DNA from 2 places in the Cupriavidus sp. DB3 genome. Region 2 is predicted to be linked to the other one. Evidence: predicted binding sites of a transcription regulator. Region 2 holds the regulator's gene; the other holds the start of a gene.
The links. The regulator FliA, encoded in region 2, starts transcription of late flagellar genes. The targets are predictions, from matches to a motif close to CTAAAGTTTNNNNNNNNNNNGCCGNTA.

Region 1 (14,686 bases), on a different contig from region 2:
CGGTGACACGCAGACGCAGCCGAACCTGCCGAGGCCATCATGTCCATCCTCTCCCTGCTGCCCCATCCCATCTACCTGCACCGCGCGCTGACGCTGCGCGCCGGGCAATCGTTCGCCTTCCATGCCAAAGCCGGCACCGAGCTGCATGTCGCCGATGGCGACGTGGAACTGATCGAGCCGCCGCTGCTGCTGGCCGAGACGCTGCACTGGCCGCGGCGGCCGCTGCCGCCGGGCAGCGTGGTCGCGCTGTCCCGCTCCGGGTGGTTCACCCTGCGAGCGCGGCGCGATACCGCGGTGCGGCTGCGCCAGCGTGCCCGGGTATTCTCGCGGACCCGTATCGCGCGCATACTTTCCGGCTGGCGCCGCCGGCGCCTCGCGCATTGAAGCCGAGCCGACACCTTTCCCTTCGAAGTTCGTACGTCTTTCCCTGCAAGGAGTGCTGTCCCATGACGCAATTGGCCATCTCGTTCACCGATGTCGTGGAGGCGCATCGCCGCATCAGTGGCGTCGCGCACCATACGCCGGTGCTGACTTCGGCCACCGCCGACGCGCAGACCGGCGCGCGGCTGTTCTTCAAGTGCGAGAACCTGCAGCGCATGGGCGCCTTCAAGTTTCGCGGCGGCTACAACGCGATCGCGCAGCTGTCGCCCGAGCAGCGCGCCGCCGGTGTCGCGGCGTTTTCTTCGGGCAACCACGCGCAGGCGATCGCGCTGTCGGCGCGGCTGTTCGGCACCCGCGCGGTGATCGTGATGCCCAAGGACGCGCCCGCGGCCAAGATCGCCGCGACGCGCGGCTATGGCGGCGAAGTCGTGCTGTACGACCGCTATACCGAGGACCGCCAGGAAATCAGCCAACGGCTGGCCCGCGAGCAGGGGCTGACGCTGATCCCGCCGTTCGACCATCCGCACGTGATGGCCGGGCAGGGCACCGCCGCCAAGGAATTGTTCGAGCAGGCCGGCCCGCTCGACGTGCTGCTGGTGCCGCTGGGCGGCGGCGGGCTGCTGTCGGGCAGCGCAGTGGCCGCGCGGGCCATGCATCCCGGCTGCAAGATCATCGGCGTCGAGCCGGAAGCGGGCAACGACGGCCAGCAGAGCCTGCGCGCCGGACGCATCGTCGAGATCCGCACGCCGGACACCATCGCGGACGGCGCGCAGACCCAGCATCTGGGCCACTACACCTTCCCGGTGCTGCAGCAGCTGGTCGACGACATCGTCACGGTCAGCGATGCCCAGCTGGTGGAGGCGATGCGCTTCTTTGCCGGCCGCATGAAGCTGGTGGTCGAGCCCACCGGCTGCCTCGGCGCCGCCGCGGCCTTCGCGGGCAAGGCGCCGATCGCCGGCAAGCGGGTCGGCATCATCCTGTCCGGCGGCAATGTCGACATGGCGCGCTACGCCGCGCTGCTGGGGCAGGTGCCGGCGCAGGACTGACGATCTTCCGGGGCGGGGCGCGGCGGCCGCCGCAAGGGGCCGCCGCGGCCGAAAGGCTTTAGAATTGCGGTCCGGCCATCGGACCCGCCGTTCGGCCGCCGAATACATTGCCCCCCATGCTACGCCTCAGTGAACTCAAGCTCCCCCTCGACCATTCAGAAAGTGACCTGGAGGCCGCCGTCCGTGCGCGGCTGATCGAGATCGGGGTCAAGGGCGACGGCATGGTGTCCTTCACCGTGTTCCGCCGCGCGCACGACGCGCGCAAGCGTTCCGATATCAAGCTGACCTACATCGTCGATATCGAGGTAAGGGACGAGGAGGCGGCGCGCAAGCGCATGGCCGGCAAGCCGAACTGGAGCGTGACGCCGGACATGACGTACCGCTTCGTCGCGCAGGCGCCGCAGCATGCGACGACGCCGCGTCCGGTGGTGATCGGCATGGGCCCGTGCGGTCTGCTGGCCGGGCTGATCCTCGCGCAGATGGGCTTCCGCCCGATCATCCTGGAGCGCGGCAAGGAAGTGCGCGAGCGCACCCGCGACACCTTCGGGCTGTGGCGCAAGAGCGTGCTCAATCCCGAGTCCAACGTGCAGTTCGGCGAGGGCGGCGCCGGCACCTTCTCGGACGGCAAGCTCTACAGCCAGATCAAGGACCCGAAGCACTACGGCCGCAAGGTGCTGCACGAGTTCGTCAAGGCCGGCGCGCCGGAGGACATCCTGTTCAAGGCGCGGCCGCACATCGGCACGTTCCGGCTGGTCAAGATGGTGGAGAACATCCGCGCCGAGATCTTCGCGCTCGGCGGCGAGATCCGCTTCGGCACGCGCGTCGACGACATCGACATCGATGGCGGCCGCGTGCGCGGACTGCAGCTGTCCAATGGCGACTATCTGCCGTGCGAGCAGGTCGTGCTGGCCGTGGGCCACAGCGCGCGCGACACCTTCGAGATGCTGTACCGCCGCGGCGTGTTCATGGAGGCCAAGCCGTTCTCGCTGGGTTTCCGCATCGAACATCCGCAGGGCATGATCAACCGCAGCCGCTTCGGCAAGTTCGCCGGCAACAAGCTGCTGGGCGCGGCCGACTACAAGATCGTCCACCACTGCAGCAACGGCCGTTCGGTGTACAGCTTCTGCATGTGCCCGGGCGGCACCGTGGTGGCGGCCGCTTCCGAGCCGGGGCGTGTGGTGACCAACGGCATGAGCCAGTACAAGCGCGCCGAGCGCAATGCCAATGCCGGCATCGTCGTCGGCATCACGCCCGACGACTATCCGGGCGGACCGCTGGCCGGGATCGACTTCCAGCGCCATTGGGAGGAACGCGCCTTCGAACTGGGCGGGCGCAACTACTGCGCGCCGGGCCAGCTGGTGGGTGACTTCCTGGCGCGGCGGCCGTCGACCGCGCTGGGCACCGTCGAGCCGTCGTACAAGCCGGGCGTGACGCCGACCGATCTGAGCACCGCGCTGCCCGACTACGTGATCGAGGCGATTCGCGAGGCGCTGCCGGCGTTCGAGCGCCAGGTGCCGGGCTTCGCGATGGACGACGCCGTGCTGACCGGCGTCGAGACGCGGACCTCGTCGCCGCTGCGCATCCGCCGCAAGGACGACTACCAGAGCATCAATGTCGCGGGCCTCTACCCCGCGGGCGAAGGCGCCGGCTACGCGGGCGGCATCTATTCCGCGGCGATCGACGGTATCGAGGTCGCCGAGGCGGTCGCCCTCGATATCGTCAGCCGGGTCGGCAAGGCGGCCTGAGCGATGGCGCCGTCGCAGCAGCAGGCGATCCTCGACGCCACGCGCCACTGGCTGACGCGGGCCGTGATCGGGCTCAATCTGTGCCCGTTCGCCAAGAGCGTCCACGTCAAGGAGCAGATCCGCTACGTGGTCTGCGAGGCGACCGATGCCGAGGCGCTGCTCGACACGCTGGAGGCCGAGCTGAAGGGGTTGGCGCAGGCCGATCCCGCGCGCGTCGACACCACGCTGCTGATCGTCCCCGACATGCTGGCGGACTTCGCCGACTACAACGATTTCCTCTATCTGGCCGAACGCCTGCTTGACAGCCTCGGACTGGCCGGCGTGCTGCAGATCGCCAGCTTCCACCCGCAATACCAGTTCGCCGGCACCGACGCCGACGATATCGAGAACTACACCAACCGCGCGCCGTATCCGATCCTGCATCTGCTGCGCGAAGACAGCATCGCGCGCGCGGTCGAGGCCTTTCCCGACGCGGCGGACATCTACGAGCGCAACGAGGAAACCATGCGCCGGCTCGGCCACGAAGGCTGGCGGCGCTGGATGGCGGGCGACGAGCCGCAGTAGGTGCGACGCGGCAGGTGCGACGCGGCAGGTGCGGCGCGGCAGGTGCGGCGCAATGTGTGACGCAACAACTGCGACACAGTAGGCGCGATGCCCAGATCCCAGATGCGAGTGAGCGCGCCCCGGTGAATCTCAGGCGGGCGTGAAGAACCGCTCGCGCATTTCCTCCAGCCCCAGCGTTTCGAGGACGTGGGCCAGCCGCTCGGCCGGCCTCCGGCGCGGCAGGTCCTTGTACTGGGCGACGATCAGCTCGTTCTTCATCGAGTGTTCCCACCCGACCAGCTCGGTCACCGTGACCTGATAGCCGTGCGCTTCCAGCTGCAGGCAGCGCAGCACGTTGGTGACCTGGCTGCCGAATTCGCGCGTATGCAGCGGATGGCGCCAGATCTCGGTCAGCGGATTGCCCAGCGTCTTTGACTTGTTCCTGCGCAGCACGGCGGCGACCTCGGCCTGGCAGCAGGGCACCACCACGATGTATTTGGCGCGCTTGGTCAGCGCGAAGCGGATCGCGTCGTCGGTCGCGGTATTGCAGGCATGCAGCGCCGTGACCATGTCGACCGTGGCGGGTAGCCGCTCCGAGGTGATCGACTCCGCCACCGACAGGTTCAGGAACGACATGCCCGGAAAACCGAGCCGCTCGGCGAGCGCGGTGGACGAGCGCACCAGCTCCTCGCGCGTTTCGATGCCGTAGATATGCGAGCGGTCCTGCTGCGTCTTGAAAAACAGATCGTAGAGGATGAAGCCGAGATACGACTTGCCGGCGCCATGGTCGACCAGCGTCAGGTCGGCATGGTCGCGCTTGAGGTCCTGCAGCAGCGGCTCGATGAACTGATAGAGGTGGTAGACCTGCTTCAGCTTGCGGCGGCTGTCCTGGTTCATCTTGCCGTCGCGCGTCAGGATATGGAGTTCCTTGAGCAGCTCGATCGACTGGCCGGGACGGATTTCGTGGGTGTTCGACATGGGATACGGCGGGGTTGGCCCGGGTCCCGAAGCGCCGCGTCTGGGGAGCGGCGAGGGCCCGGGCGGGCAGGGCGACAGTTTACCGGAAGGCGTCCCGAAAAAATTTTCCTAAAGTTTTGCCGAAATCCGCCGTAGGTGACGGACAGGCGGCATGCCGACTCGGGTGCCGCCCCGACAACAACGATAAATCAAAGGCAGACGGCTGGAGGACGCGATGGGCGACGTAGCAGCTTCGGTTGTACGGGTGTGGGTGGAGAACACGGACAAGTCCGTGCGGGCGCGGTACGAGCCGCCGGCGGAGGCCGATAGGGCCGGTAGGGCCGATGGGGCCGATGGGGCCGATGGGGCCGATGGGGCCGATGGGGCCGGGGGGCCGCCCGATCGCGCTGCCTTGATGGCGGCCCTCGAGGCCCAGGGCTGGGCGCAAGCGAAGCTCGATGAGCAGGCTATCGCGGCCTTCCTGCTGACCTGCCATCGCGATGGCGCGCCGGCCGAGGCGGTGATCGGCGAGCTGGTCGACGGCTATTTCGAGATCGACATCGATGCCGATTCGCTGACGGTGCGGCTGACGCTATGGCCGCCGGAGGGCGGCCGCGCGGTGCAGCCCAACGACGTCCGTATCGTGCTGGCGGGGCGCGGCATCAAGCTGCCCGTCGACGAGCCGGCGCTGGCCGAGGCCTTCGCCGCGGGGCGTTGCGATGATCTGCCGATCGTGCACGGCACGGCGCCGACGCGCGGCACGCCGGCGCGCTTCATCAACCTGCTCGAGCCGCGCCGCGGCGGCGCCGAGGACGACCGCGCCCGCATCGATCTGCGCGACCTCGGCAACCTGTTGCTGGTGCAGCCCGGCACGCATCTGATGCGGCGTATCCCGGCGGTGCCGGGCACCGCGGGGCAAGACGTGTTCGGCCGCGTGTTGCCGGCTCCCGAGGTCGCCGACACGCCGTTCGCCGAACGCCTGAACGGCGTGGCCCAGGACGCAAACGACCCCAATCTGCTGGTGGCGACGGTGGCGGGCTTGCCGTCGGTGCGCGCGCGCGGCGTCAGCGTCAACCCGGTCGTCGCCGTGGACGCGGTCGACATGCACTCCGGCAACATTGCGTTCGAAGGCACGCTGCGCGTCAGCGGCGATATCAAGACCGGCATGTCGGTCCGCGTGGCCGGCGACGTGATCGTCGGCGGCACCATCGAGGCCGCCCATGTCGAGGCAGGCGGCAATGTGGTCGTCAGCGGCGGCATCATCGGCAAGTCCGAGGGACCCCACGATCCGGCCAGCGCCGTCGCGCGGATCCAGTGCAAGGGATCGGTGCATGCCCGCTTCATCGAAAACGCCGTGGTCGAAGCCGGCACCACGGTCACCGTCGACAGCGGCATTCGCCAGAGCGATGTCGCCGCGGGCGAGACCATCACTGCGGGCGATCCAGCCGTCGGCAGCGGCAATATCACCGGCGGCCGCTGCCGCGCCTGGCATGCGGTGCGCACCGGCACGCTTGGCGCGCCGGCCGGCACCGCCACCGCCATCCACGTCGGCCTGAACCCCTATGCCGACGCCGAAAAGGCCGCGCTCGAGGCGGACAAGCGCCGGCAGGAACAGGAGCAGGCCAAGATCCAGCAACTGATGGCCTTCTTCGCCAAGAACCCCGAGCGCGCCACGCCGGAACTGCGCGAGAAGGCGCGGGCCACCCTGTTCAAGTACACGCGCGACATGCTCGACACCGACGCCCATCTGGCCAGGCTGACCGAGCAGCTGCACCCGCGCCCGGACGCCGCCGTGGTGGTCGGCAAGAAGGTGCACGGCGGGGTCAGCGTCACCATCGGCCAGAAGGCCATGCGCGTGATGGAGGACATGCCGAAGGTGGAACTTCGGCTGGTCGGCGAGGGGATCGGGGTGGTGCGGGAATAAAAAAACGGCGCCGCGGCGCCGTTTTTCATCGAGTGGATGGCTTTCCGCGCTTGCCTTATTGCAGCGACGTTGCCGTCTGCACGTAGTGTCGGATATGGCCGGCCGGCTCGATGCCGGCATAGCTGTAGTTGAACTCGCACTTGACCGCGCGGCCAAGTTCGGTAGCCCACCAGCAGCGGTAGTTCATCCGATAGGCAGCATTGCCGGTGATGCCGTTGGACAGGGTGCCGTCGTTCGAATTGGTGAAGGCCACGTCATACTTGATGCGCAGCGTATCGAACGTGTCGCTGCCGACGGCGACTTGCTCGAAGGCTTCCACATTGGCTTGCAAGGCGGCGGTTTCGTGATACGCGCCACACTGATACTGCCAGCCCGAGGTCCAGGTCTTGCCGACGAACATCGGGTATTGGAAATGTTCGCGCTTCGGCGTGAACGTGCAGGTCTGGGTTGGATTGCTTGCCCGAATGCGGGCCGTACGGTTGCGGTCGGCGTCGTTGAGGAAGGTGTCGGTCAGCGTGCCGTCGATGCGATAGCGGTTCATCGTGAATCCACCCTGTGCATCGACCGCTTCCGTCGTATCCCGATAGGTGACGTCGATCTGGGATCCGTCGACAGTCGTTCCCTGCTCGCGCCAGAAGGTGGTTTCACCGACCTTGGCCGCCACCCGCGCATAGCGGTGCGGCGGCACCTCGATACGGATCGTCGCAAGCCTGGTCGCATCTGCAGCGGACTTGGCCACCAGCGTCACCGTGCCGCCTTCCGGGCTGATCAGCACGGCATCCCACACGGCGCTGTTCTGGCTCTTGGGCTGGATCGTGGTCTTTTCCATGCTGGCCGTCCACGTCACGCCGTTGCTGGCGCTCAGACGCACTTCCTGGCCCGACTCGATATTGAGCGTCGTGGTGCCACCATCCTTCAGCGCAAAACCACTGACCGGCGTGCCGTCCAGGCTGGCCGACAGCTGGAAGCCCGTGTCGTTGCCGCCATCATCCCCACCGCCGCCGCCGCATCCGCTCAGCACCATTGCCGCGAATACCGCTGCGGTAAATCCCGTCCAATTTCTCATCTCTTTTCCTTGTTATTCACCGTTGTTTTTATCGGCCGAAGCCGCGCGGGATATTAACAAGGCGTTTCCCAAAAGTGGGGGCCGCAAAGTGGGGTTGACCGGCGAAAGGTAGATGGGATAGGGGCGCCGCGCTTCCAACGAAACAGGTGCCCGGGGCACGGCTCCTAGGCCATCGGCCGCCAACGCCGATTCCGATTGATGGACGCGCAATGACCATCATTCAACGCCGCAAGAGCGCGCCGCAACCATCGCGCTTCGTCCAGCGTTACCGGATAGCGCTGTTCCACGTCGTCGATCGAGCCGAGGTCGAAATAACTTCGCAGCGTTTCGCCGTGAATCGTGACGCCCCAGCTGTCCATTTGCCGCAGGTCGGCGACGCGGAGCGTGACGAAGGCATCGGGATCGTTCGAGCCGGCGCTGCCAATCGCCTGGTCCAATCGCATCGCCATCGCGCGCACTGCGGTGCAATCCGGCGGGCCGTTGTCGTCCGCGCCGTGTTTGGGCATTGCCGCGACGTTCTGCGAGGGCGGGGCTTCGGGCATGGATGCAAAGGCAAATACCTGTGGCCGACGGTGAGGGGTGATCGGATTCATGACGAGCTCGAGCGGATGGAGGAGGTTCGAGCTTATCCGGCGCCAGCGCGGTTGGCGTTGAGCGGATTCCGAAAGGCGGGGCAATCAGGAGGGCCCTTTGAATCGGCGTCCCGTCAGCGACCGCACAACTTCCTGCAGATGCGGGTCAACTCGTCCAACTCGCGGGGCGAAAGGCTCGACATTTCCGCTGGAGGACGGTGGTAGGCCGCCATCAGCACGGTCTTGGTCTCGAGGCCCTTCTTCGTCGCGCGGACGAGTTTTACGCGACGGTCGTCAGGCGAAGGAATGCGCTCGGCCAGTTCCGCACGCTCCAACCGGTCGACCAGCCAGGTGGCGGTCGATGGATCGCATCCCCATTCGCGGGCAAGCACGCCGATGGGTCTTCCGTCTTCATCCAGTGAAAACAACGCGCGGGAATCGTTCGGCGTGAGCCCGTGCTCCTGCTGAGTCCGCAAGCGCTGCGGCGCGGAGCGCATCAGGAACTCAAACATCGAGCGCCACGCCTCGGCTGCGCGTTCGCCGCTGCTGTCGGGGGATTTCGTCATGCTGCCCTGTCGTTTGGCGGAGGTTGACATATTTTGATTGGTCAAATATTTTTGTCAATGAAAGTTTTGCGCGGAGGCCTTCGCGCGCGTCAACCAGGAGAGGTTCCATGGGCACGCAAACTTCGGTTCTTGTCGTCGGCGGCGGGCTCTCCGGCCTGACGGCCGCCGCGCTTCTTGCCCGTCAGGGCGTGCGCTGCATGGTCATTGAGCGTCATCCGGATACGTCGATTCAATACAAGTTTGCCGGGATATCGCCGCGCAGCATGGAGATTTTTCGGGGCCTTGGCCTGGAGACGGAAATACGCGCCAGCCGCACCGGCGACCAGCAGGGCGGCGGCATTGCGCGAGCCAGGAACCTCGCGGATCCCGATGTCCATTGGAGCGGCCCGGCCTGGCCTGACGCCAGTCCATACAGCCCCACGCAGCCCGCGACTTGTGACCAGCATGTCCTCGAACCGATTCTGCGGCATTGCGCCGAGCAGTTTGGTGCCGACATACGGTTCAACACCGAGTTCGTCTCGTTTGAGCAGGACGAGCGTCGGGTTCACGCCCGCATTCGTCATCGGGCAAGCGGAGCGGAAGAGACCGTGGGCGCCGACTACCTGATCGGTGCGGACGGCGCAAACGGAACGCTGCGGGACCAGCTCGGTATCGGCCGCACTGGTCCCGGTGTGCTGCAGCATTGGATGAACGTCATCTTCGATACCGACCTGCCGCCGGTACTCAATGGGAAGCGCTTCACCTCCTGCTTCGTCAGCGATCTCAACGGCACCATGACGCCTCGCGAAGGCGGACGTTGGCTGCTGGCACTGCAATATTTTCCGGAAGAGGGCCAACGGCCGGAATCGTTCGATGCGCATTGCTGCCGCCAACTGGTCGAGCGTGCCGCCGGGCGATCCGGCGTCAAGGCGGATCTCGTCGACGCGCGGTCATGGGAAGTGGCCGCTTGCATTGCCGACCGCTTTCGTGAAGGCCGCGGCTTCCTGATAGGCGATGCCGCGCACCTTATGCCGTCGACTGGTGCTTTCGGTGGCAACTCGGGCATCCACGACGCCCATAACCTTGCATGGAAGCTCGCCATGGTCGTCCGTGGCGAGGCGGACGAGAGGCTGCTCGGTACCTATGATCAGGAGCGTCGTCCGGTAATCGCCGCCACGTTGGCGCAGGCGCTCTCCCGTCTGCAGAAATGGTTCCAGGATCCTGCGGGCCGCCTGCCCGCTCCGGTTCCCCTGGTCGACGACTACGATGTTGTGTTCGGCCAGCGCTACGATGCCGGGGCCGTGTCGCTCGAGGGCCCGCCGCCCGATCGGCCGTTCGAGCCCGTGGCGGGACTGTCGGGCCAACCCGGCACGCGCGCGCCCCATCTCGTGATCGAATGCGATGGGAACCGGATTTCGACGCACGACCTGTTTGGCCGGAATCTTGTCCTGTTATGCAGTCGACCAGCGTGGCGAGCGGTTACGGAGGCGGTCACGGAGGAATTTGGCATTCCGATCGATCTGCATCTGCTTTCCTCATCCGGCGGCGGGCTCATTCCCGAGGACCGATGGCCGGCGGCCTACGGCCTCGACAGCAGCGGTGCTGTGCTCGTTCGTCCCGATGGCTTTGTGCTGTGGCGATCCCCGTGCGGCGAAGCCAATGACAGGGGCGTGCTGAACGACGCTCTCGCCCGAATGGGGCTTCACCGCGCAGACCGTCGAGGCGGCGGCCGCCGATGAACCGCCGCACGACAATGCTTCTTTTCCTTGCCGGCGAGTGCGTGCTCTTCGCGCTGGCTTCTGTGGTCCATGCCGGTGTGCTGTTCGCCGGTTATGCGCATTCGCGTGCCGCGACCGCGGAAGGCGTGATTGGAGCTGTGCTGGTTCTGGGCCTCGCGGCTTGCTTGATCCTCCCTTCGCGGGCACGTTGGATTGCATTCGGTGCGCAAGGCTTCGCGTTGCTGGGCACACTCGTTGGCGCCTTTGCGATTGCACTCGGTTTCGGCCCGCAAACGTGGGAGGACAAGGCGTTCCATGCGGCGCTGGTCATCACGCTCTTGGTGGGCATCATCGTTATCCGGACAGCCACGACGAGCGCTCGCGAACCATGACAGGTTTCGTCAACAGACCCGCGATCGCCGGATCGGGTTGAGCATGGTGGCCGCAGGGCCCCCAGAAACGACAAAGCCCAACCGCGCGGGTTGGGCTTTGTGCTTGGATCCATTGGTGCCGAAGAGAGGAATCGAACCCCCGACCTTCTCATTACGAATGAGCTGCTCTACCGACTGAGCTACTTCGGCAACACTACCGGTTTGGAACCGGATAGAGCCCGCAATAATAGCAGCGGATCAGGCGGCTGTGAAGCCCCTCGGCGCACTTTTTTCACCACCCGTGTCGGCGCCGGTCAGCCGAAGGTGCGGTCGGCGGGAGAGGCCGTATTGGCGGGATCGGCGCGATTGGCGGGATTGGCGGCATCGGCGCGATTGGCGGGATTGGCGGGATTGGCGGCATCGGCGCGATGGGCGGGCATGGGCTCGTCGGGCCGTGTCAGGGTGGCGAGCATGGCGTCGATCGCGGCGACGAATTCGCGCAGGCGGACCAGCGTGACCGGAAAGACGGGGTCCGACGCGTCGATGGTCCACGGATAGAAGTACAACTCGCGCTCCTGGGCGCTGATCGGCACGCCCCAGTTGGCCAGCTGGCGCAGGTCGCAGACATGCAGGTCGATGCCGTCGCTCAGACCGTAATGCAGCGCGACGTCCAGCGTCTCGTGCAGCCGGATGGCGAGGGCCTGCACGGCTGCGCGTTCGAACGGGGCCTCGCCGCAGGGCGGGTTTGCCGGCGTGATGGCGGTGGCCGGCGGGTTGATCGGTGGGGTGATGGCGTAGCGGGCGCCGGCATCCGAGAGGGGGACCATCGCGGTTTCCTTGCTGCTTGTTGGGGGAGGAGTGTGGTGCAGAAAACAGCAGGGTAGGGACGCGGCGAGGCGGGGGAAATGAGCGGATTCTGATTTGCGCTGCCCAAAGAAAAAGGAGCCACCGCACTGCGGTTGGCTCCCATTCAGCGAGGCAAGGCGAGGACGGGCACGTCGAAGCCGGTCCGGATCAGACCGGCCTCTCCCGGAGGCCGGTCACCGTGCGGGCACAAAGGCCGGTCCGCAGGCAGGCGCAACGGCCGGCCGCGGTGCAGCCAGGCGTATCAGCCGCCTGCCTGCGCTTCCCGGTGATAGCCGGTCACGCGCTCGACCTCGTTCTTCGAGCCGAGGATCACCGACACGCGCTGGTGCAGTTTTTCCGGCTGGACCTCGAGGATCCGCTGATGGCCGTTGGTGGCCGCGCCGCCGGCCTGTTCGACCAGCATCGCCATCGGGTTGGCCTCGTACATCAGGCGCAGCTTGCCCGGCTTCTCCGGCTCGCGCTTGTCCCACGGATACATGAAGATGCCGCCGCGCGTCAGGATGCGGTGCACGTCGGCGACCATCGAGGCGATCCAGCGCATGTTGAAGTTCTTGCCGCGCGGGCCTTCCTCGCCGGCCAGGCATTCGTCGATGTAGCGGCGCACGGGCGGGGCCCAATGCCGCATGTTGGACATGTTGATCGCGAATTCCTTGGTGTCCTCGGGGATCTTCACGTCCGACTGCGTCAGCACGAAGCTGCCCGCCTCGCGGTCCAGCGTGAACATATGGACGCCGTTGCCGACGGTCAGCACCAGCGTGGTCTGCGGGCCGTACACCGCGTAGCCGGCCGCGACCTGATGCGTGCCCGGCTGCAGGAAGTCGCTCTCGGTGACGGTCTGGCCCGGCTTGGGCATATGCAGCACCGAGAAGATGGTGCCGATCGACACGTTGACGTCGATGTTCGACGAGCCGTCGAGCGGATCGAACAGCAGCAGGTATTCGCCCTTCGGATAGCGGTTCGGGATCTCGTAGAACGAGTCCATTTCCTCCGACGCCATCGCGGCCAGGTGGCCGCCCCATTCGTTGGCGTCGAGCAGCACTTCGTTGGCGATCACGTCCAGCTTCTGCTGGGTTTCGCCTTGCACGTTGCCGGTGCCGGCCGAGCCGAGCACGCCGGCGAGCGCGCCCTTGCTGACCGCGTTGGAGATGGCCTTGCACGCGCGTGCGACCACCTCGATCAGCAGCCGCAATTCGGGCTGGATGGTGTTGTGCTTGCGTTGTTCCTCGACCAGATAGCGGGTCAGGCTGATGCGAGTCATGGGTTTCCTCCTTGAATGGCCGCCATTCTACAGGCCGGGGCGGGCGGCCCACCGATGCCGGTGGGCCGGGACCGCGATGGCCGGTTCGCTATCGCACCCAACTGGCACCCGCCCGAGACCTCCGGCGGGCACCCTGGCAGGCCGCCAACCACGCCCCCAACGGGGAGCCTAACCGCGCCCCCAAACCGGGCACCCGGCTGCGCCCCCAAACCGCACCGTCATCGGCCACGGCGGACCGCATCAAGCCGACAGCGCCTTGCCGACAATCTCGCGCACGTCGCGCGACAGCTTGTCGGCCGCGGCGACCCGCTCCAGCGCGGCGCGCATCCTGTCGCGCAGCGGCAGCGTGTACTTCTGCCAGCGGTCGAGCGCGCGCGCCAGGCGCGCCGCCACCTGCGGGTTGATGGCGTCCAGCGCCAGCACCTGTTCGGCCCAGAACTCGTAGCCGGAACCGTCCTCGGCATGGAACTGCGCCGGGTTGCCCGAGCAGAAGCTGAAGATCAGCGCCCGCGCCCGGTTGGGGTTGCGCAGCGTGAAGGCGGGATGCTGCATCAGCGCCCGCACCGTGTCGATGGTGCGCTTGCCCGCATGCGGGCCGACTTCGCCGCGTTGCATGCCCTGCAGCGAGAACCATTTGTCGACCACCAGCGGATCGTGCTCGAAGCGCTGGTAGAAGTCGGCCAGCGCGGCCTCGCGGCCCGGCGCGAAGCTGTTGACCAGCGCGGTCAGCGCGGCGAAGCGGTCGGTCATGTTGTCGGCCTGCTGATACTGCTCGCCGGCCAGCGCATACATCGCGTCGTCGCCGACCTCGACCAGATAGCCGAGCGCGAGATTGCGCAGCGCGCGCTTGCCAGCCGACTCCGCGTCGGGACGATACGGACCGGTGGTCGCGCTGGTCTCGTAGGCCCCGAGCCAGTCGCTCTGCAGCGTGCGGGCGAGGCCGGCGCGCATGAACTGCCGCGCGCGATGGATCGCCGCCGGGTCGGCCACGCCCATGCGCTCGGCCAGATAGGCCTCGGCCGGCAGCATCAGCGCCTGCTCGCGGAACGCGGGGCTCAGCGAGGTGTCGGTCAGCACCGAGCGGAACGCGCCGATCAGCGCGTGGTCCAGCTCGAGCTCACGCCCGGCCTGCACGTCGGCGACCAGCTTCAGCAGCGCGCGCGTGGCCAGCCGCTGGCCGGCTTCCCAACGGTTGAACGGATCGCTGTCGTGCGCGAGCAGGAAGGTCAGCTCGTCATCGCTGTAGTCGACATCGACGATCACCGGCGCCGAGAAGTTGCGCAGCAGCGAGGGCAGCGGCGCGCGCGGGCCCTTGGGCAGGTTGACGAAGCGGAAGGTCTGCCGCGCCTCGGTGAAGTTCAGCACGCGCGTGGTGTCGCCCGCGGCGGCCTCGCCGTCGAGCTGCAGCGGCAGGTCCTTGCCGTCCTCGCCGATCAGCCCGAGGGCGAAGGGGATATGGAAAGGCTGCTTTTCCGGCGTGCCGGGCTGGGTCTCGATGCCGACCTTCGGGCATTGCTGCGTCAGCGTCAGCGTGAGCCGCCCGTGGTCGGCGTCCCAGTCGGTGTGCACGCCGACCACGGGCGTGCCCGCCTGGCTGTACCAGCGGCCGAACTGGGTCAGGTCGCGGCCGTTGGCGTCCGCCATCGCCGCGAGGAAGTCGTCGCAGGTCACCGCCTGGCCGTCGTGCCGCTGG
Region 2 (14,686 bases):
TCCAGACCGACCACCAGGCCGTAGCCGACCAGCGGGTTGTCGCGCACGCCCTGGATGGTGGCCAGGTTCTTCAGGCGCTCGGCATGGGCCGCGCCTGCCGGCAGCAGCAGGCCGAGCGCGAGCGCAAGCGCCAGCGCGAGCAGCGGCAGGAAGCCCGGCGTCGAGATGCCGGGACGGCTTGAGCGGAAACTACCGCGGAGGCAAACAGCCAGGCGCAAAGACATGACGCGATTCAGAACGGTGAAACGTTGAGGAAGAAGCGCTGCAGCCAACCCATGTTCTGCGCTTCGTCGATATAGCCCTTGGCGGTGTATTCGATGCGCGCGTCGGCCACCTGGGTCGACGGCACCGCGTTGTCGCCGGTGATCGTGCGGGGATTGACCACGCCCGAGAAGCGGATGAATTCCGCGCCCTGGTTGATGGCCATCTGCTTCTCGCCGGAGACCACCAGGTTGCCGTTGGCCAGCACCTCGATCACGGTGACCGTAATGGTGCCGTTGAAGGTATTGGCCGCGCTGGAACCGCCGCTGGAGCGGATCCCGTTCTCGCCGCTCATGTTGGCGTTCTGGCTGGCGCCGAACAGGCCGCCGAGCGCGCGGGGCACCGCGTCGAAGGCCAGCGCCGCGTTGCTGGTGCGCGAGGCGTTGGTGCCCGAGTTCTTCGACGCGTTGACGTTCTCGCTGATCACGATGGTCAGGATGTCGCCGACATTGCGCGGGCGGCGATCCTCGAACAGCGGGTTGCCGGCGTAGGAGTTCTGATAGATCGAGCCGGTCGGCGCGATCGTCGGCCGCTGCTCGGCCCGGGCCGTGGTCGGCATCTGCACCAGCGGCTCGCGCGGCACCAGCGCGCAGCCGGTGGCCAGCAGCGGCCCGAGAATGCAGGCCAGACGGCAGGCCGACCGGCCCAGACGGAACAGCATGGCGTTCATGTTCAACCCAGTTGAGTCAGGCGTTGCAGCATCTGGTCGGACGTCTGTACGGCCTTGCTGTTGATTTCGTAGGCGCGCTGGGTCTGGATCATGCTGACCAGCTCCTCGACCACGTTGACGTTCGACGCTTCGACGTAGTTCTGCTGCAGAATGCCGGCGCCGTTCAGGCCGGGCACGGTCGGGTTCGGTGCGCCGGACGCGTCGGTCTGCACGTACAGGTTCTCGCCCAGGCTTTCCAGACCGGTCGGGTTCATGAAGGTCGCCAGTTGCAGCTGGCCAACCTGCACGTTGTTCGCATTGCCCGGTTGCGTCACCGACACGGTGCCGTCACGCGCGATCGTCAGCGAGGTCGAGTTGGCCGGGATGGCGATGGCCGGCTCGATCACGAAGCCGCTGGCGGTCACCAGCTGGCCGTTCTGATCGACCTGGAACGAGCCGTCGCGGGTGTACGCGGTGGTGCCGTCCGGCAGCGTGACCTGGAAGAAGCCCTGGCCGATGATGGCCACGTCCTTGGCATTGCCGGTCTGCTGCGGATTGCCCTGCGTGTGGATGCGCTCGGTGGCGACCGGACGCACGCCGGTACCGAGCTGCAGGCCCGACGGCAGCGTGGTCTGGTCGGACGACAGCGCGCCCGGCTGGCGGATGGTCTGGTACATCAGTTCCTCGAACACCGCGCGGCTGCGCTTGAAGCCCGTGGTCGACACGTTGGCCAGGTTGTTCGAGATCACGTCCATCTGCGTCTGCTGCGCATCGAGGCCGGTCTTCGCAATCCAGAGAGAGCGGTTCATGGTGTTCCTTGGTGGCGGGCACGCGCGGCGGCGTGCCCTGTCGATTCATTGGTGGGCGCCTGGCGTGGGCGCTCAGGGCGGGCGATCAGCGGTTCGACAGCAGCGCGTTGGCGCGCTGCTCGTTGGCGTCGGCGCCCTGGATCATCTTGATCTGCATCTCGAAGCGGCGCGCGTTGGCGATCATGTCGACCATCGCCTCGACCGGATTGACGTTGCTGCCTTCCAGCGCGCCGGCGATCACGCGCACGGTCTGGTCGGTCTCCAGCGGCGCGGCGCCCGGCCGCAGCCGGAACAGGCCGTCGTCGCCGCGCGCGATCGCATCGGGCGGCGGATTGACCAGCCGCAGCCGGCCCACCTGCGCGAGGCCATTGGCGGTCTCGCCGGGGCCGCGCGCGGTGATGGTGCCGTCGCTGCCGATGGTCACCGTCGAGCCGGGCGGCACCGCGATCGGGCCGCCGTCGCCGAGCACCTGCAGGCCGTTCGAGGTCAGCAGCTGGCCGTCCGGGCCCACCTGCAGCGAGCCGGCGCGGGTATAACCCTCCGCGCCGTCGCGCCCCTGCACCGCCAGCCAGCCGTTGCCCTTGATCGCGATATCGAGCGGACGCTCGGTATAGGTCAGCGGCCCGGCCTTCATGTCGGCGCCAGGTGTGCTGGCCAGCGTGAAGGCGCGGGTGGGCGTCTCCTGCCCGACCACCGGCACCGCGCGGAACATGTTGACCTGCGCGCGAAAGCCCGTGGTCGACACGTTGGCCAGGTTGTTGGCCACCGCGGCTTGCTGGTCCAGCGTCTGTTTGGCGCCCGACAGGGCGGTGTAGATCAGGCGGTCCATCTGCGATTCCTATCCAATGCTTGCGGCCACTGCTGCGGCTTTCCGTGGTTGCGCGGTGATGCCGATCATGCCGATCATGCCGATCAGATGTTGACCAGCGTCTGCAGCACCTGGTCCTGCGCCTGGATGGTCTGCGCGTTGGCCTGGTAGTTGCGCTGGGCAATGATCAGGTTGACCAGCTGGCCGGACAGGTCGACGTTCGAAGCCTCGACCGCGTTCGATTGCAGCTGGCCCATGCTGCCGCCCGGCGAGCCGAGCAGCGGCTGGCCCGAGGCGCCGGTGGCGCTCCAGACGTTGTCGCCTTCGGGCTTCAGCCCTTCGACGTTGCCGAACGAAGCCATCACGACCTGGCCCAGCGCCTGGGTTTCCTCGTTCGAGTAGCTGCCCAGGATGGTGCCGTCGGCTTCGATCGAGAAGCCCAGCAGCGCGCCCGTGGTATAGCCGTTCTGCACGATCGACTTCGGATCGTTGTCGTCGCCGAACTGCGTGGTGCCGGCCAGATCCAGCTGGATGTTCATCGCGGCGGCGCCGCCGGCGGCGGGCACGGTCACCGGAATCGTCGCGCCCGGCGCCGGCGTGACCAGCGCGCCGTTCAGGTCGAAGCGCATCGCGTTCGGACCCGACAGCTGCGCGCCGGTGGCGTCGGTCACGTAGACCTGCCAGTCGGTGCCGGTCGCGTCGGTGGCGCCCTTGCGGAAGTAGGCCGTGACCTGCTGCGCGTTGCCCAGCGAGTCGAACACTTCGATGGTGCTGCTGTAGTTGAACATCGCCGCAGCCGGCGGGTTGCCGGCCGAGGTGGCGAACGGCACGGTCGGCGCGGTGCCGCGCGAGTCCAGGTTGTACTGCGCGGTGATGCGGTCGGTGGCCTTCGGCGGCATCTGGGCGTTCGACACCACCAGCGGTTGCGGCTGCACGCCGCCGCCCGGCTGCACGCCGGCGGGGTAGCCGGTCAGCTGCAGGCCCTGCGCATTGGTGATGCGCCCGTCGTCGGTGCGCAGGAACTGGCCGTTGCGCGAGAAGAAGACCGAGCCGTCGGTGCCGACCATGCGGAAGAAGCCGTTGCCGCCGGTGATGGCCACGTCAAGCGAGCGGCCGCTCGCCTCGATATTGCCCTGCGTGAACGACTGCACCACCGAGTTCACGCGCGTGCCCAGGCCGACCTTCGAGCCGGCGTACACGTCGGCGAACTGCGCGGTCGATTGCTTGAAGCCGACGGTGTTCGCGTTGGCGATGTTGTTGCCGATCACGTCCAGATTCTGTGCCGCGGCATTGATGCCGCTGACTCCTTGACCGAAACCCATGATTTCCCCTTGTTACGCGTCGTACGAAGTTGCCCGCGCCGGCGCCGATGGCACCGCCGCGCTGGCGTTCTGTTGAATACCGATTACCGATTAAAGAATCTTGCGGACGTCGTCGACCAGCGCGGTATGACCGCCGCCGATATCGACCAGCACGCCATTGGCGTCGCCGCTGATGGCCTGCACCTTGCCGTAGACGAGCGCCACCGGCTCCACGCTCTTGCCGTCCGCGGTCGCGCTGACCTTGAACGTGTATTCGCCGTCCGGCACGGTGCCGCCGGCGTTGTTCTTGCCGTCCCAGGTCACGTCGTGCACGCCGGCGGTCTGGCCCTTCAGGTCGATGGTGCGCACCACGTTGCCGTCCTTGTCGAGCACGTCGACGGTGACCGCGTCGGCGGTGGCCGGCAGGTCGATGCCGAACTGGCTCGGCTTGCCGCCGGAAACCGCGACTTCCTTGCCCGGTACCATCACCGTGCGGCCGATCAGCGCGGCCGAGTCCATCGCACGGCCGGCGCTCACCTGGGCCAGCAGCTGGCCCAGCGTCGCGTTCATCGTCTGCATGCTGCTGACCGTGCTGATCTGCGCGAGCTGCGAGGTCAGCTGCGAGTTGTCCATCGGCTTGAGCGGATCCTGGTTGTTCATCTGCGTGACGAGCATCTTCAGGAAGTTGTTCTGCAGGTCCGCGGCGCTGGACGCGCTGTTGGCCAGCTGATTCGACGCGCTGTTGTTGTTGCTGACGGGTGGCGTGGTGGTCATCGTTGGTCCCGTTGGTCCGGTTGGTCCCGTTGATATGGCGGAATCACTGACCGATGGTCAGCGTCTTGAGCATCATGTTCTTGGCGGAGTTCAACACCTCGACGTTGGCCTGGTAGGACCGCGACGCCGAAATCATGTTGACCATCTCCTCCACCGGATTGACGTTGGGCATCACCACATAGCCGTCGGCATTGGCCAGCGGATGGGTGGGGTTGTGCACCATGCGGGGCGGCGACGGATCTTCCATCACGCCACGCACCTGCACGCCGCCGATATCGGCCTGGCCCGGCGTCGGCGCGAGGCCGAACACGACCTGCTTGGCGCGATACGGCTGGCCGTTGGGCGCCACCGCGCTGTCCGCGTTGGCCAGGTTCGAGGCCGTGACGTTCATGCGCTGCGACTGCGCGGCCATCGCCGAGCCCGTCACGTCGAAGATATTCATTGCCGGCATGGTTTCCTCACGACTGGATGGCGGACAACATGCCCTTGATCTTCGCGTTCATCACCGTCAGGCCGAACTCGTACTTGACCGCGTTGTCGGCGAAGGCCACCCGCTCGGTGTCCATTTCGACGGTGTTGCCGTCGATGCTCGATTGCATCGGAATGCGGTACGCCAGTTCGAACTCGCTGGCGACCGAGGCCTGGCCCGGCAGATGGCGCGTCGACGTGGTCGACAGCGACACGCCGTTGGCCTGCCGCCCCCGCTCGACCGATTCGGACAGCTGGCTGGCAAAGTCGAAGTCGCGGGCCTTGAAGCCCGGCGTATCGGCATTGGCGATATTGGCGGCGATTACCGATTGCCGCTGATTGCGCAAGTTCAACGCTTCCTGCTGGAAACGGAACGACGCATCGAGTCTGTCGATCATGTCCGTATCTCGCTATCTCTCGCTATCGAGGAACGTGTGACGAAACCACGCGCCCCTGCGTCGGCAAGGGCGTGAGGGCGGCCGGGAATGGACCCGGCCTTCTTTACGGGTGCCATCTTAGGTGGCGGGTGGCCAGTGCAATCGGACGAATAGGACGGGGAAATCTGCGCATTTCGGGCCGAGGGCGCGCGGGCCGCTGCCTACAATGAGGTCTCGTTGCCGGGCTCATCGCGTCTACACGCGCCCCCACACGCGCTACGCGCGTGCCTGCGCCCGGCTTCCCCGTTTTCTTTTTCGCTCCGCCTGCCGGGATCACGCCATGTCCAGCTCGCCCCGCTGCTCGCTCCGTCGCTCGCACCATCGCTCGAACCGATCGGCACCGGCCCGCCTCGCCTTGGTGGCGCTCTGCGCGGCGCTGCATTGCACCGCCGCGCTGGCGGCGACCGCCACGACGACGCCCGTGCCGCCCGCGCCCTCGTCCTCCGCGCCGCCGCACGCTGCGCAGCCGTCGCCGTTCACCGATGATCCGGTGCGCGTCGCGGTCGAGCAGTTCCTGCTGCGCGAGACCGCCGGGCTGCCGGGCAAGGCCAGCATCCAGGTGGTGCCGCCGTCGGGCGGGCGCGCGCGCGAATGCGTGTCGCCGCAGCCGTTCCTGCCGGGCGGCGCGGCGGCCTGGGGCCGCGTCTCGGTCGGCGTGCGCTGCGGCGGCGAGCGGCCGTGGACACGCTACGTCCAGGCGCGCGTCTCGGTGGTGGCCGATTACTATGTCGCCGCGCATGCGCTGGCGCCCGGCCAGCCGATCGGTCCGGCCGACCTGGAACAGCGCCAGGGCGATCTGGCCGGCCTGCCGCGCGCGGTCGTCACCGACCCGGCCCAGCTCGAAGGCGCGGTCACGGCCAACCGGATCGCCGCCGGCTCGCCGCTGCGGATGGACATGGTCAGGAAGGCGATCGCGGTCAAGCAGGGCCAGATGGTCTCGGTGACCATCGAAGGCGAGGCCTTCCAGATCCGCAGCGAGGGCAAGATCCTGGCCGACGCCGCCGCGGGCAATACCGTGCAGGTGCGGCTCAAGAGCGGCCAGGTGGTCAACGGGCTGGTCCGGGACGCGGACACGGTGGTGCTGCAGCAATAGCCCCCAAGCCCCCGACTTCGTTACAGCGTGTCACAATTCGCGTCCTAAAGTTTGGCGACCCCGCGCCGTTAAGCTGAGCAAACCCAGCAAGGACATCCCGTGAAGATCCACCAATCGACTCTGCCGCGCACCGGCGAAGGTGCCGCTGAAAGCACTGGACGCACCGCGTCGAGCCCCGTTGCGGGCGCCGCACCGGCCGCGGGCGGCCTGACCATGAGCCCGCTGGGTACCCAGGTTCGCGATATCGGCACGCGCCTCGCCCATGAGGCCGACGGCGATATCGACCAGGCCAAGGTGGACGAGATCCGCCAGGCCATCGCCGAGGGCCGCCTGAAGATGGACCCCAGCAAGATCGCCGACGGTCTGCTGGCCACGCTGCGCGAACTGACGCAGGACAACGGCCGCTGAGCAGGCATCGATATCGCGTTGATCCTGCGTCGATCCTGCGTTCGATCCCGATATCCGCGCCGCCCGGCCCCCGATTCCCCACCGACTTCCTTCGACTTCGCGCCCATGAGCCAAGCCCTGATCGCCAGCATGCAGCACGAAACGCAAGCCATCGCGGCCTTTGTCGATGCCCTGCAGCAGGAACGGAACGCGATTCGCACCGGCGACTTCCAGTCGCTGGGCGAGCTGGTGCAGCACAAGCAGGAACTGGCACAGCAGATCGCCCAGCTGGGCACCGCGCGCCAGGCGCAGATGGCCGCGCTCGGCATTCGCGTGGGCGGCGGCCGGCAGCTGGTGGGACTGCATATCGACGAAGGCGTCGCCACCGCGTGGCGCACGCTGGTGCTGACCGCGCGCGGCGCGGCCGAGGCCAATGCGCTGAGCGGGGCCGTGGTGTCCGCGCATCTGGAATACACGCAGGACGCGCTGCAGACGCTGCGCCAGCGCGGCGACACGGCGACGGTCTACGGCCGCAACGGCCGCGCGCAAGCCGGCCCGCGCGGCGTCAGCCTGGCCAGCGGCTAAAGCGTCCGCCCTTCCCTCACGCGGTCGGCTCGACCGTGCTGGCGCGCCGTCCGCGCGCCTCCAGCAGGAAATATCCCACCGTCGCCGGCAGCATCGGCAACAGGTAGTACATCGCCCGATAGGCCAGCAGCGCCGCCAGCAGTGCGTGGTGCGGGACGCGGTCGCCCAGCAGCACCACGAACACGGTCTCCAGCACGCCCAGGCCCGCCGGGATATGGGCCACCGCCCCGGCGATGCTGCCGATCAGCACCACGCCCAGCACCACCAGCAGCGGCACCGACGACGGCAGCAGGGTCTGGATGATGGCCGAGATGGTCAGCCAGTTGGTGATCGACAGCGCGCACTGCATCACCGCGAAGCGCAGCGGCGGCAGATGGAAGGCATGCCCGCGTACCGTCCAGCGGCGCCGCCTGGCCTTGGCGCAGGCGACCAGATACGCGGCGACCACGCCCAGCAGCGCAAATCCGGCGATCTGCAGCAACGTGGCATTGAGCCCCCATTCGACCGGCAGCACCACCGTGCGCGCGGCCAGCACCGCGCCGAGCAGCGCCAGATAGCCGATCCAGTTGCTGACCACGCCGATGGTATAGACCGAGGCGATCTGTGCGCCCGACAGTCCCGCCCCCGAATAGAGCCGGTAGCGAATGCCGAGGCCGCCGACCAGCGCGCCCAGGTTCAGGTTGAAGGCATAGCTGACGAAGGCAATCACCAGCACGCGCGGCGACGACAGCCGATGCCGCGCATACCAGCGGCCCAGCAGGTCGAACGCCGAATGCCAGAAATAGCTGAGCATCACCAGCAGCACCGCCGGCGTCAGCGTGCGGTAGTCGTATTCCTGCAGCGTGACCCAGACCTCGGCCCATTCGACCTCGGCCAGCTTCCTGACCACCAGCACCACCACCAGCGCCACGAAGGCGATGCCGAGTATGCGGCGCACCTGCGCCCAGCGGCTGCGCCGCCGTGCTCCCGTGGGATGACTCGCCTGTCTTGCCGTCATCTATTCGGCGCCCCGCTTCAGGATGGGAAATCGCCAGGGCCGGCGCGGGGGCTCGGCGGTGGCCACCACCAGCTTCGGCGTGTGCGCCGGCAGCCAGCCGGCCCACGCGGGGAAGCGGCGCAGGAAGTGGAACATCAGCGTGGTGGCCGCCAGTTGCAGCGGCGCGCGCGGCGTCTCGCGATCGGGCGGGATCTCGCGGCAGGCATTGGCCATCAGCGTGTCGAGGTTGGCGCGCAGCTCGCGCGCGAAGCCGGCGTCGCGGATCACCAGATTGGCCTCGAGATTCAGCGACAGGCTCAGCGGATCCAGGTTGCTGGAGCCGACGGTGGACCAGTCGCGGTCGATCACGGCAACCTTGCCGTGCAGCGGCCGCTCGCAATACTCGAAGATGCGCACGCCGGCGTCCTGCAGATGGGCGTACAGCATGTCGGCCATGCGCTTGACCCACAGCATGTCGGGATTGCCCTGCAGGATCAGTCGCACGTCGACGCCACGCTGCGCCGCCTCGCAGATCGCATGCAGCAGGCGATAGCCGGGCAGGAAGTAGGCGTTGGCGATCACCACCTGATGCCGCGCGGCGCGGATCGCCTGCAGGTACTCCCATTCGATGTCGGTCGGATGCGCGTCGTTGTCGCGCGTGACGAGCCAGGCGGCCATGTTGCCGGCCGGCGGCGCGGGCGGTACGGAGGGCACGTCGACATCGCCCGGCGGCAGCGTCTGCACGAGGAAGCGATGTACCTCGGCGGCGGCCGGCCCCTCGACCTCGACCGCATAGTCCTGCTTGGCCTGCGGGCCGTGATCGGTCAGGTGCTGCGCGGAGAAGTTGATGCCGCCGATGAAGGCGATGCGCCCGTCGATCGCGACCAGCTTGCGATGCAGCCGGCGGAACAGATTGGTCCGCACGCCCAGCAGCCGCCGGCGCGGCGCGAAGATATGGAAGCGCACGCCGGCCGCGACCATGCCGGAGACGAACTCCGGCGGCAGATCGGGCGAGCCGTAGCCGTCGACGGTGATCGCCACATGCACACCGCGGCTGGCCGCGGCGATCAAGGCCTCGCGCAGCGCCACGCCGACGCGGTCGTCGAACAGGATGAAGGTTTCCAGCAGGACGCTGGTCTGCGCGGCGGCGATCGCGGCAAACACACGCGGGAAATATTCGTCGCCGTTTTCCAGCAGGCGGATGCGATTACCGCTGGTTCGGTTGGGGCTCATTTCGATGTCTCGCTGCCATATTCTCGGTAGGCAACAAGCACATTCAATGCCACCCGTAGCGGGCCGGCAAGAACATCGCAAATCACATCGTCATGACGGCGACTTCGAGGTCACCTTGCCGCGTCCCCGCGGCCCCCGCCATCAGCGATAGCTGACCGTGACCTGGCTGGCCTGGCCTTGCAACACGGGGGTCAGCGGGCCCTGTCCCGGTATGCGGAACGCGAACACAAAGCCCTTGTCGGCGTCGTCGCCGCGGAAGGCATCGGTCTTGCCTTCGGCCCCGGGCAGCAGCACGCAGCGATTGGCATTACAGAGATAGGCTTGCAGATTTGGCGGTGGCACACGCGCAAAACGGTAACGCCAGCGCACCGCGGTGATCACGCCTTCGGACTGCGTCAGATAGCCGCTGGGCAGGATAGGCGCCGACAAGGCGCGCACGCCGCGGCCATGCAGCGCGGGCGCCACCACCGAGGCGGTCCAGGCATGGCGCGACTCGCCGCCGAAGTTGGTGTGGATCAGCGGCGAGGCGGCGACGGGGGCCGCCATCATCGCCGCCACCGTCGCCGCGGCCACCGTTGCAACCGCCACCATCGGCCGGGAGATCGGGCGCCGCAGCGCGCGGCACCACCGGACCGGGCGAGCTGGCATGCGATCCATCACAGCAGCCCGCGCAACTGGCTGCGCAGACGGTTGATCGCCTGGCTGCGGATCTGGCACACGCGCGACTCCGTGACCTCGAGCACCGCGCCGATCTCGCGCAGGTTCAGTTCCTGGTCGTAGCACAGCGACAGCACCAGCTTCTCGCGTTCGGGCAAGCGCTCGATCGCGCGGATCAACGCGCCGCGCATGCCGCTCTCCATCAGCAGCGTCAGCGGATTGCCGTCCTCGCTGACGGTCAGGTGGCGATCGAGGAAATCCTCCTCGCCGGAGCGCTCGAAATCCTCGTAGTGCAGCAGCTGGCAGCCATAGACCTCGTTGAGCATGCTCTGGTATTCGTCCAGCGGCATCTCCAGTTCTTCGGCGACCTCGGAGTCCAGCGGCGTGCGGCCGAGCTTCTGCTCCAGCGCGCGCACGGTCCGCTCGATCCGGCGCGTCGACTGGCGCAGGCTGCGGGACTGCCAGTCGTTGGCGCGCACCTCGTCGAGCATCGCGCCGCGGATACGCTGGCTGGCGTAGGTTTCGAAGCGCGCGCCGTGGGTGTCTTCGTAGCGGCGGGCGGCGTCGAGCAGGCCGATCATGCCGGCCTGGATCAGGTCGTCCAGTTGCACGCTGGCCGGCAGCTTCGCCGCCAGTTGCAGGGCAATGCGCCGTACCAGCGGCGCATGGGTCTGGACGGTGTCGGTCTGTTCGAGCTTTCCCTGGATCGTGTACATGGTGGAATTCTCGCGAGTGCTAGCAGGCCATCGCCGATGCGGGCGGCGCGGCGCCGGCGGCAGCAGTCGCTGCGCCCGGCGCGCCCGCGGCGGGCATCGGTTCGGGATCGGGTGAAAGAGGCCAGCCAGCGATGCTGGCGGCAAGTCGGCGCAGCATGGCGGTGGCCGGCGCGCCAGGGAAGGCATCGACGACGCCGCGCGAGAGCGCCGTGCCGCGCGCGACCAGCGGGTCGGCGGGCAGCACGCCGGCGCAGCGCGCCTGCACGCCCAGGTACTGGCCCGCGGTGCGCGCCAGATTGCCGGCGATCGCCATCGCCGACGCTTCGCTGGCGGCGCCATTGACGACCAGCTCGAACTGCCGGCAGGCATAGCGGTGATGCAGCCGCTTGATGCAGGCATACGCCGCGGTCAGCGATTCGCGTTCGGGCCGCATCACCACCACCAGGTTGTGCGCGGCGCCGGAGAAGCGCGACAGCGCGCCATCGGCGCCGAGACGCGCATCGCTGACGACGGTGCGAAAGCCCTGCAGCGCCTGCAGCGGGCCCCACGCCGACGCATCGCCGGGCAGCAGCGCCGGCATGCCGGCTTCGCGGCGCCCCACCGCGGCCTCGGCCGCGATGGCGCCGGCGAGCACCTGGGCCAGCGTGCCCGACGGCGAAGCGCCGGCAAGGCGCGTGGCGCGCGCGTGCGCCAGGTCTTCATCGACCAGCAGCACGCGCTCGCCCTGCAACGCCAGCGCATGGGCCAGCCCCAGCGCGACCGTGGTCGCACCGGCGCCGGGCTCGCAACCCAGCACGGCGATACGGCGGGTGGCGCGCGGCGCCAGCATGCGGCGCAGGCTTTCGGCCTGATCGACGGCGAGCATGTTGGGTCAGTCTCCGAGCGCGGCCAGGTCGAACCTGGCCGACGCGTTGGCTTGCGCGCCCGCGGCCGTCTGCGTCATCCGTTGCGCCAGATGCTGGGCGGATTCCGGCAAGGCCGGCGTCGCCAGCATCGGTTCCGTGGTGGCATGCCTGGCGGCCGAAGTGGCGGCCGAAGTGGCAGCCGAAGTGGCAGCCGAAGTGGCAGCCGAAGTGACGGCAGTGGTGGCGGCGGTAGTCACGGCGTCCGTGGGGGCGTTGTTGACGGCGATGGCGTCAAGCCCCGCCTTCTTCTCGTTCGCCACCGCATTGGACGCTGGCGCGGCGTTGCGGCCCGGGAAGTTCTCCAGCACGTCGAGCAAGGCCAGCAGGCGGCCCAGGCCTTCGAGCAGCGCGGCGGCGCCCGGCGCCGCGTCCCTGGCGGCGGCGCGGCCGGCCAGACCGGCCAGGCAATCGATCGCCGCCGCGGCCGGCGCATGGGCCAGCCGCAAGGCGGTCATGCCGGCCTGCAGCGCGACCAGCGCGTCGACGTCGAACACTTGCGGCGAGGTGCCGGCCGGGCGGCCGAGGTGGTCCAGCGCATGGCGCAGCGTGCGGCATTGCAGCGCCGCGGCATCGCCCCAGCGCGCCCACTGGGCGAGCTGCGCGCCGGCCCCGGCCAGCGCCGGATCGGCCAGCAGATAGTCGACGGCCAGCGTCTGCCCGCTGTCGCGCTCGATGGTACGCACTGCCAGCAGCACGGCATCGATGCCGCCTTCGCTGGTGGCGCCGCGCGCCGCGCGCGCCTGCCCTTCGACCACGCGCACGCGGGTCTGCGCCATCCATTGCACCGCGTCGCGGTCGCGCCAGCGCAGTTCGGCCTGCGCGTGGAAGGTCAGCGTGTCGGCCAGCGCGTCGAGCTTCCATGCCGTGCCATCGCACAGCACGCGCGCGCTCTTGCGCACGGACGCCAGCCAGCGCTCGCCGCTCGACTGCCAGCGTTGCAGCGTGGCGCCGGCCGGCATCGTGTCGAGCAGATGGACGACGGTACGGCGCGCGGCCAGCGCGGCGCGCCAGTCGGCCATCTCGGCGTCCCAGCCGCCGGCCTGCTGCGCGCGCGCCAGCGGCGTCACGGTGGCCATCAGCGGCATGCCGTCGCGATCGCCAAGCCACAGCGTGTGTTGCCACGGCTGCGGCGCGCGCCGGCCCGGTACCGCGCAGGGCAGCGTCACCGAGGCGGACAGCACGAAGTGTTCGCAATGGCGGCTTGCGTCCTGGCAGATCGCATCGCGGACCTGGCGTACCAGCGGACGCAGCTCGGCCTGCGCCGCGCGGCTCGCCCACAGCTCGCGCAGCAGCGCAAAGCCATAGGAGCCGTCGCGCAGTGCGTTGACGCAGGCGCCCACGGCGTGGCCGCTGTCCGCGATCGAGCGCAGCACGTCGTGCGCTTCGTTGCTCGCGCCCCGGCACGCATCGGCGGCGTCGTCCGCACCTTGAGCAGCCAGCGCACGCCGTGCGGCCTGCGCGTCGGCGAACACCGAACCGCGCCGCGGCATCAGGAAGGCGCGCTCAACCAGCGCGTCGCCGCGCGCCAGTTCCAAGTGTTCGGGCACGCGCTGGCCGGTCGAGGCGTAGAACACCGGCAGCCGATGCCGGATCACGACATCGAGCACCGAACCCAGATGGGTGGCCTCGTCGAGCTTGCTGATGATGCAGCCGTCGATGCCGGCGCCCGGCGCGGCGTCGTGGCGGTAGGCGTGCACCACCTCGTTGAGCGTATCGCCGTGGCTGGCGCCGTTGAGCAGCAGCACGCGCTGCACCGGCGCGGGCGCGTCCGCCAGCATCGCGATCTGCTCGGACAGATTGCGGTCGCGCTGGCTCATGCCGACGGTATCGATGATGACCAGATGCTTCTGCGACAGCGCGCCCAGCGCGAGGCGCAGGTCGGACGCGTCCTTGACCGCATGCACCGGCACGCCAAGGATGTCGCCATAGATGCGCAGCTGCTCGTGCGCGCCGATACGGAAGGTGTCGGTGGTCAGCAGCGCCAGCTTGTCGGCGCCGTGCTTGAGCACGAAGCGCGCGGCCAGCTTGGCGGTGGTGGTGGTCTTGCCGACCCCGGTGGGCCCGACCAGCGCCAGCACGCCGCCCTGGCCGAACAGCGCGTCCTCGTCGGCCAGTACCGGCACCTTGCTGGCGATCTCCTGGCGGATCCAGCCCATCGCGGCCGGACGGTCGTAGCCGGCCGGCAGCCGCGCCAGCAGCGTGCGCGCCAGTTGCGCGGAAAAGCCCGCGCCGACCAGCCATTCGAACAGCGACTCGCGCAGCGGATCCGCGGCGGCGGCCGGCACGGCGGGAACCGCGATGCCCGACAGTTGCCGCTCGATCAGCGCGCGCATCGATTGCAATTCGCCGCGGATGCCGTCGATGTCTTCCGCGGCCGCGACCTGGATCGGCTCGCGCACCGGCGGCTGGAACCGGGGCGCGCTGTCGGAGATCGCACCGAGATCGGTATCGCGCATCGCCACGATTTCCACGCCGCCGTCGACGGTGCGGTTGGACAGCACCACGGCGTCCGGCCCCATGGCTTCGCGCACCTGGCGCAAGGCTTCGCGGCCGGTGGCCGCCACAAATTTGGCTACGCTCATGTCTTGCGACCCTTGATTCAGTGGGTTCCCGCGGCAACGCCGGTA

Region 1: K7G19_RS16470 (DUF342 domain-containing protein) is a predicted target of FliA. The motif match lies at 4,802-4,828, and genes of this name have one in related genera.

What each region holds. Positions count from the first base shown of each region.
Region 1 covers NZ_JAIZPL010000005.1:8,112-22,797, reverse strand. Annotated here, with positions in the region: gene K7G19_RS16495 (hypothetical protein) at 40-384, shown strand; gene K7G19_RS16490 (threo-3-hydroxy-L-aspartate ammonia-lyase) at 447-1,427, shown strand; gene K7G19_RS16485 (NAD(P)/FAD-dependent oxidoreductase) at 1,544-3,172, shown strand; gene K7G19_RS16480 (DUF1415 domain-containing protein) at 3,176-3,736, shown strand; gene K7G19_RS16475 (SAM-dependent methyltransferase) at 3,866-4,693, opposite strand; gene K7G19_RS16470 (DUF342 domain-containing protein) at 5,088-6,596, shown strand; gene K7G19_RS16465 (hypothetical protein) at 6,652-7,620, opposite strand; gene K7G19_RS16460 (hypothetical protein) at 7,827-8,255, opposite strand; gene K7G19_RS16455 (MarR family winged helix-turn-helix transcriptional regulator) at 8,369-8,800, opposite strand; gene K7G19_RS16450 (FAD-dependent monooxygenase) at 8,908-10,518, shown strand; gene K7G19_RS16445 (hypothetical protein) at 10,515-10,889, shown strand; tRNA gene K7G19_RS16440 (tRNA-Thr) at 11,003-11,078, opposite strand; gene K7G19_RS16435 (hypothetical protein) at 11,183-11,695, opposite strand; gene K7G19_RS16430 (class 1 fructose-bisphosphatase) at 11,977-12,993, opposite strand; gene pepN (aminopeptidase N) at 13,234-14,686, opposite strand, start outside.
Region 2 covers NZ_JAIZPL010000008.1:193,877-208,562, forward strand. Annotated here, with positions in the region: gene K7G19_RS23195 (flagellar basal body P-ring protein FlgI) at 1-224, opposite strand, end outside; gene flgH (flagellar basal body L-ring protein FlgH) at 233-922, opposite strand; gene flgG (flagellar basal-body rod protein FlgG) at 934-1,719, opposite strand; gene flgF (flagellar basal-body rod protein FlgF) at 1,805-2,548, opposite strand; gene flgE (flagellar hook protein FlgE) at 2,632-3,849, opposite strand; gene flgD (flagellar hook assembly protein FlgD) at 3,940-4,602, opposite strand; gene flgC (flagellar basal body rod protein FlgC) at 4,646-5,053, opposite strand; gene flgB (flagellar basal body rod protein FlgB) at 5,061-5,468, opposite strand; gene flgA (flagellar basal body P-ring formation chaperone FlgA) at 5,788-6,600, shown strand; gene flgM (flagellar biosynthesis anti-sigma factor FlgM) at 6,700-7,008, shown strand; gene K7G19_RS23245 (flagella synthesis protein FlgN) at 7,114-7,572, shown strand; gene K7G19_RS23250 (lysylphosphatidylglycerol synthase domain-containing protein) at 7,589-8,509, opposite strand; gene clsB (cardiolipin synthase ClsB) at 8,570-9,781, opposite strand; gene K7G19_RS23260 (flagellar protein FlhE) at 9,923-10,327, opposite strand; gene K7G19_RS23265 (RNA polymerase sigma factor FliA) at 10,438-11,154, opposite strand; gene K7G19_RS23270 (flagellar biosynthesis protein FlhG) at 11,174-12,019, opposite strand; gene flhF (flagellar biosynthesis protein FlhF) at 12,026-14,641, opposite strand.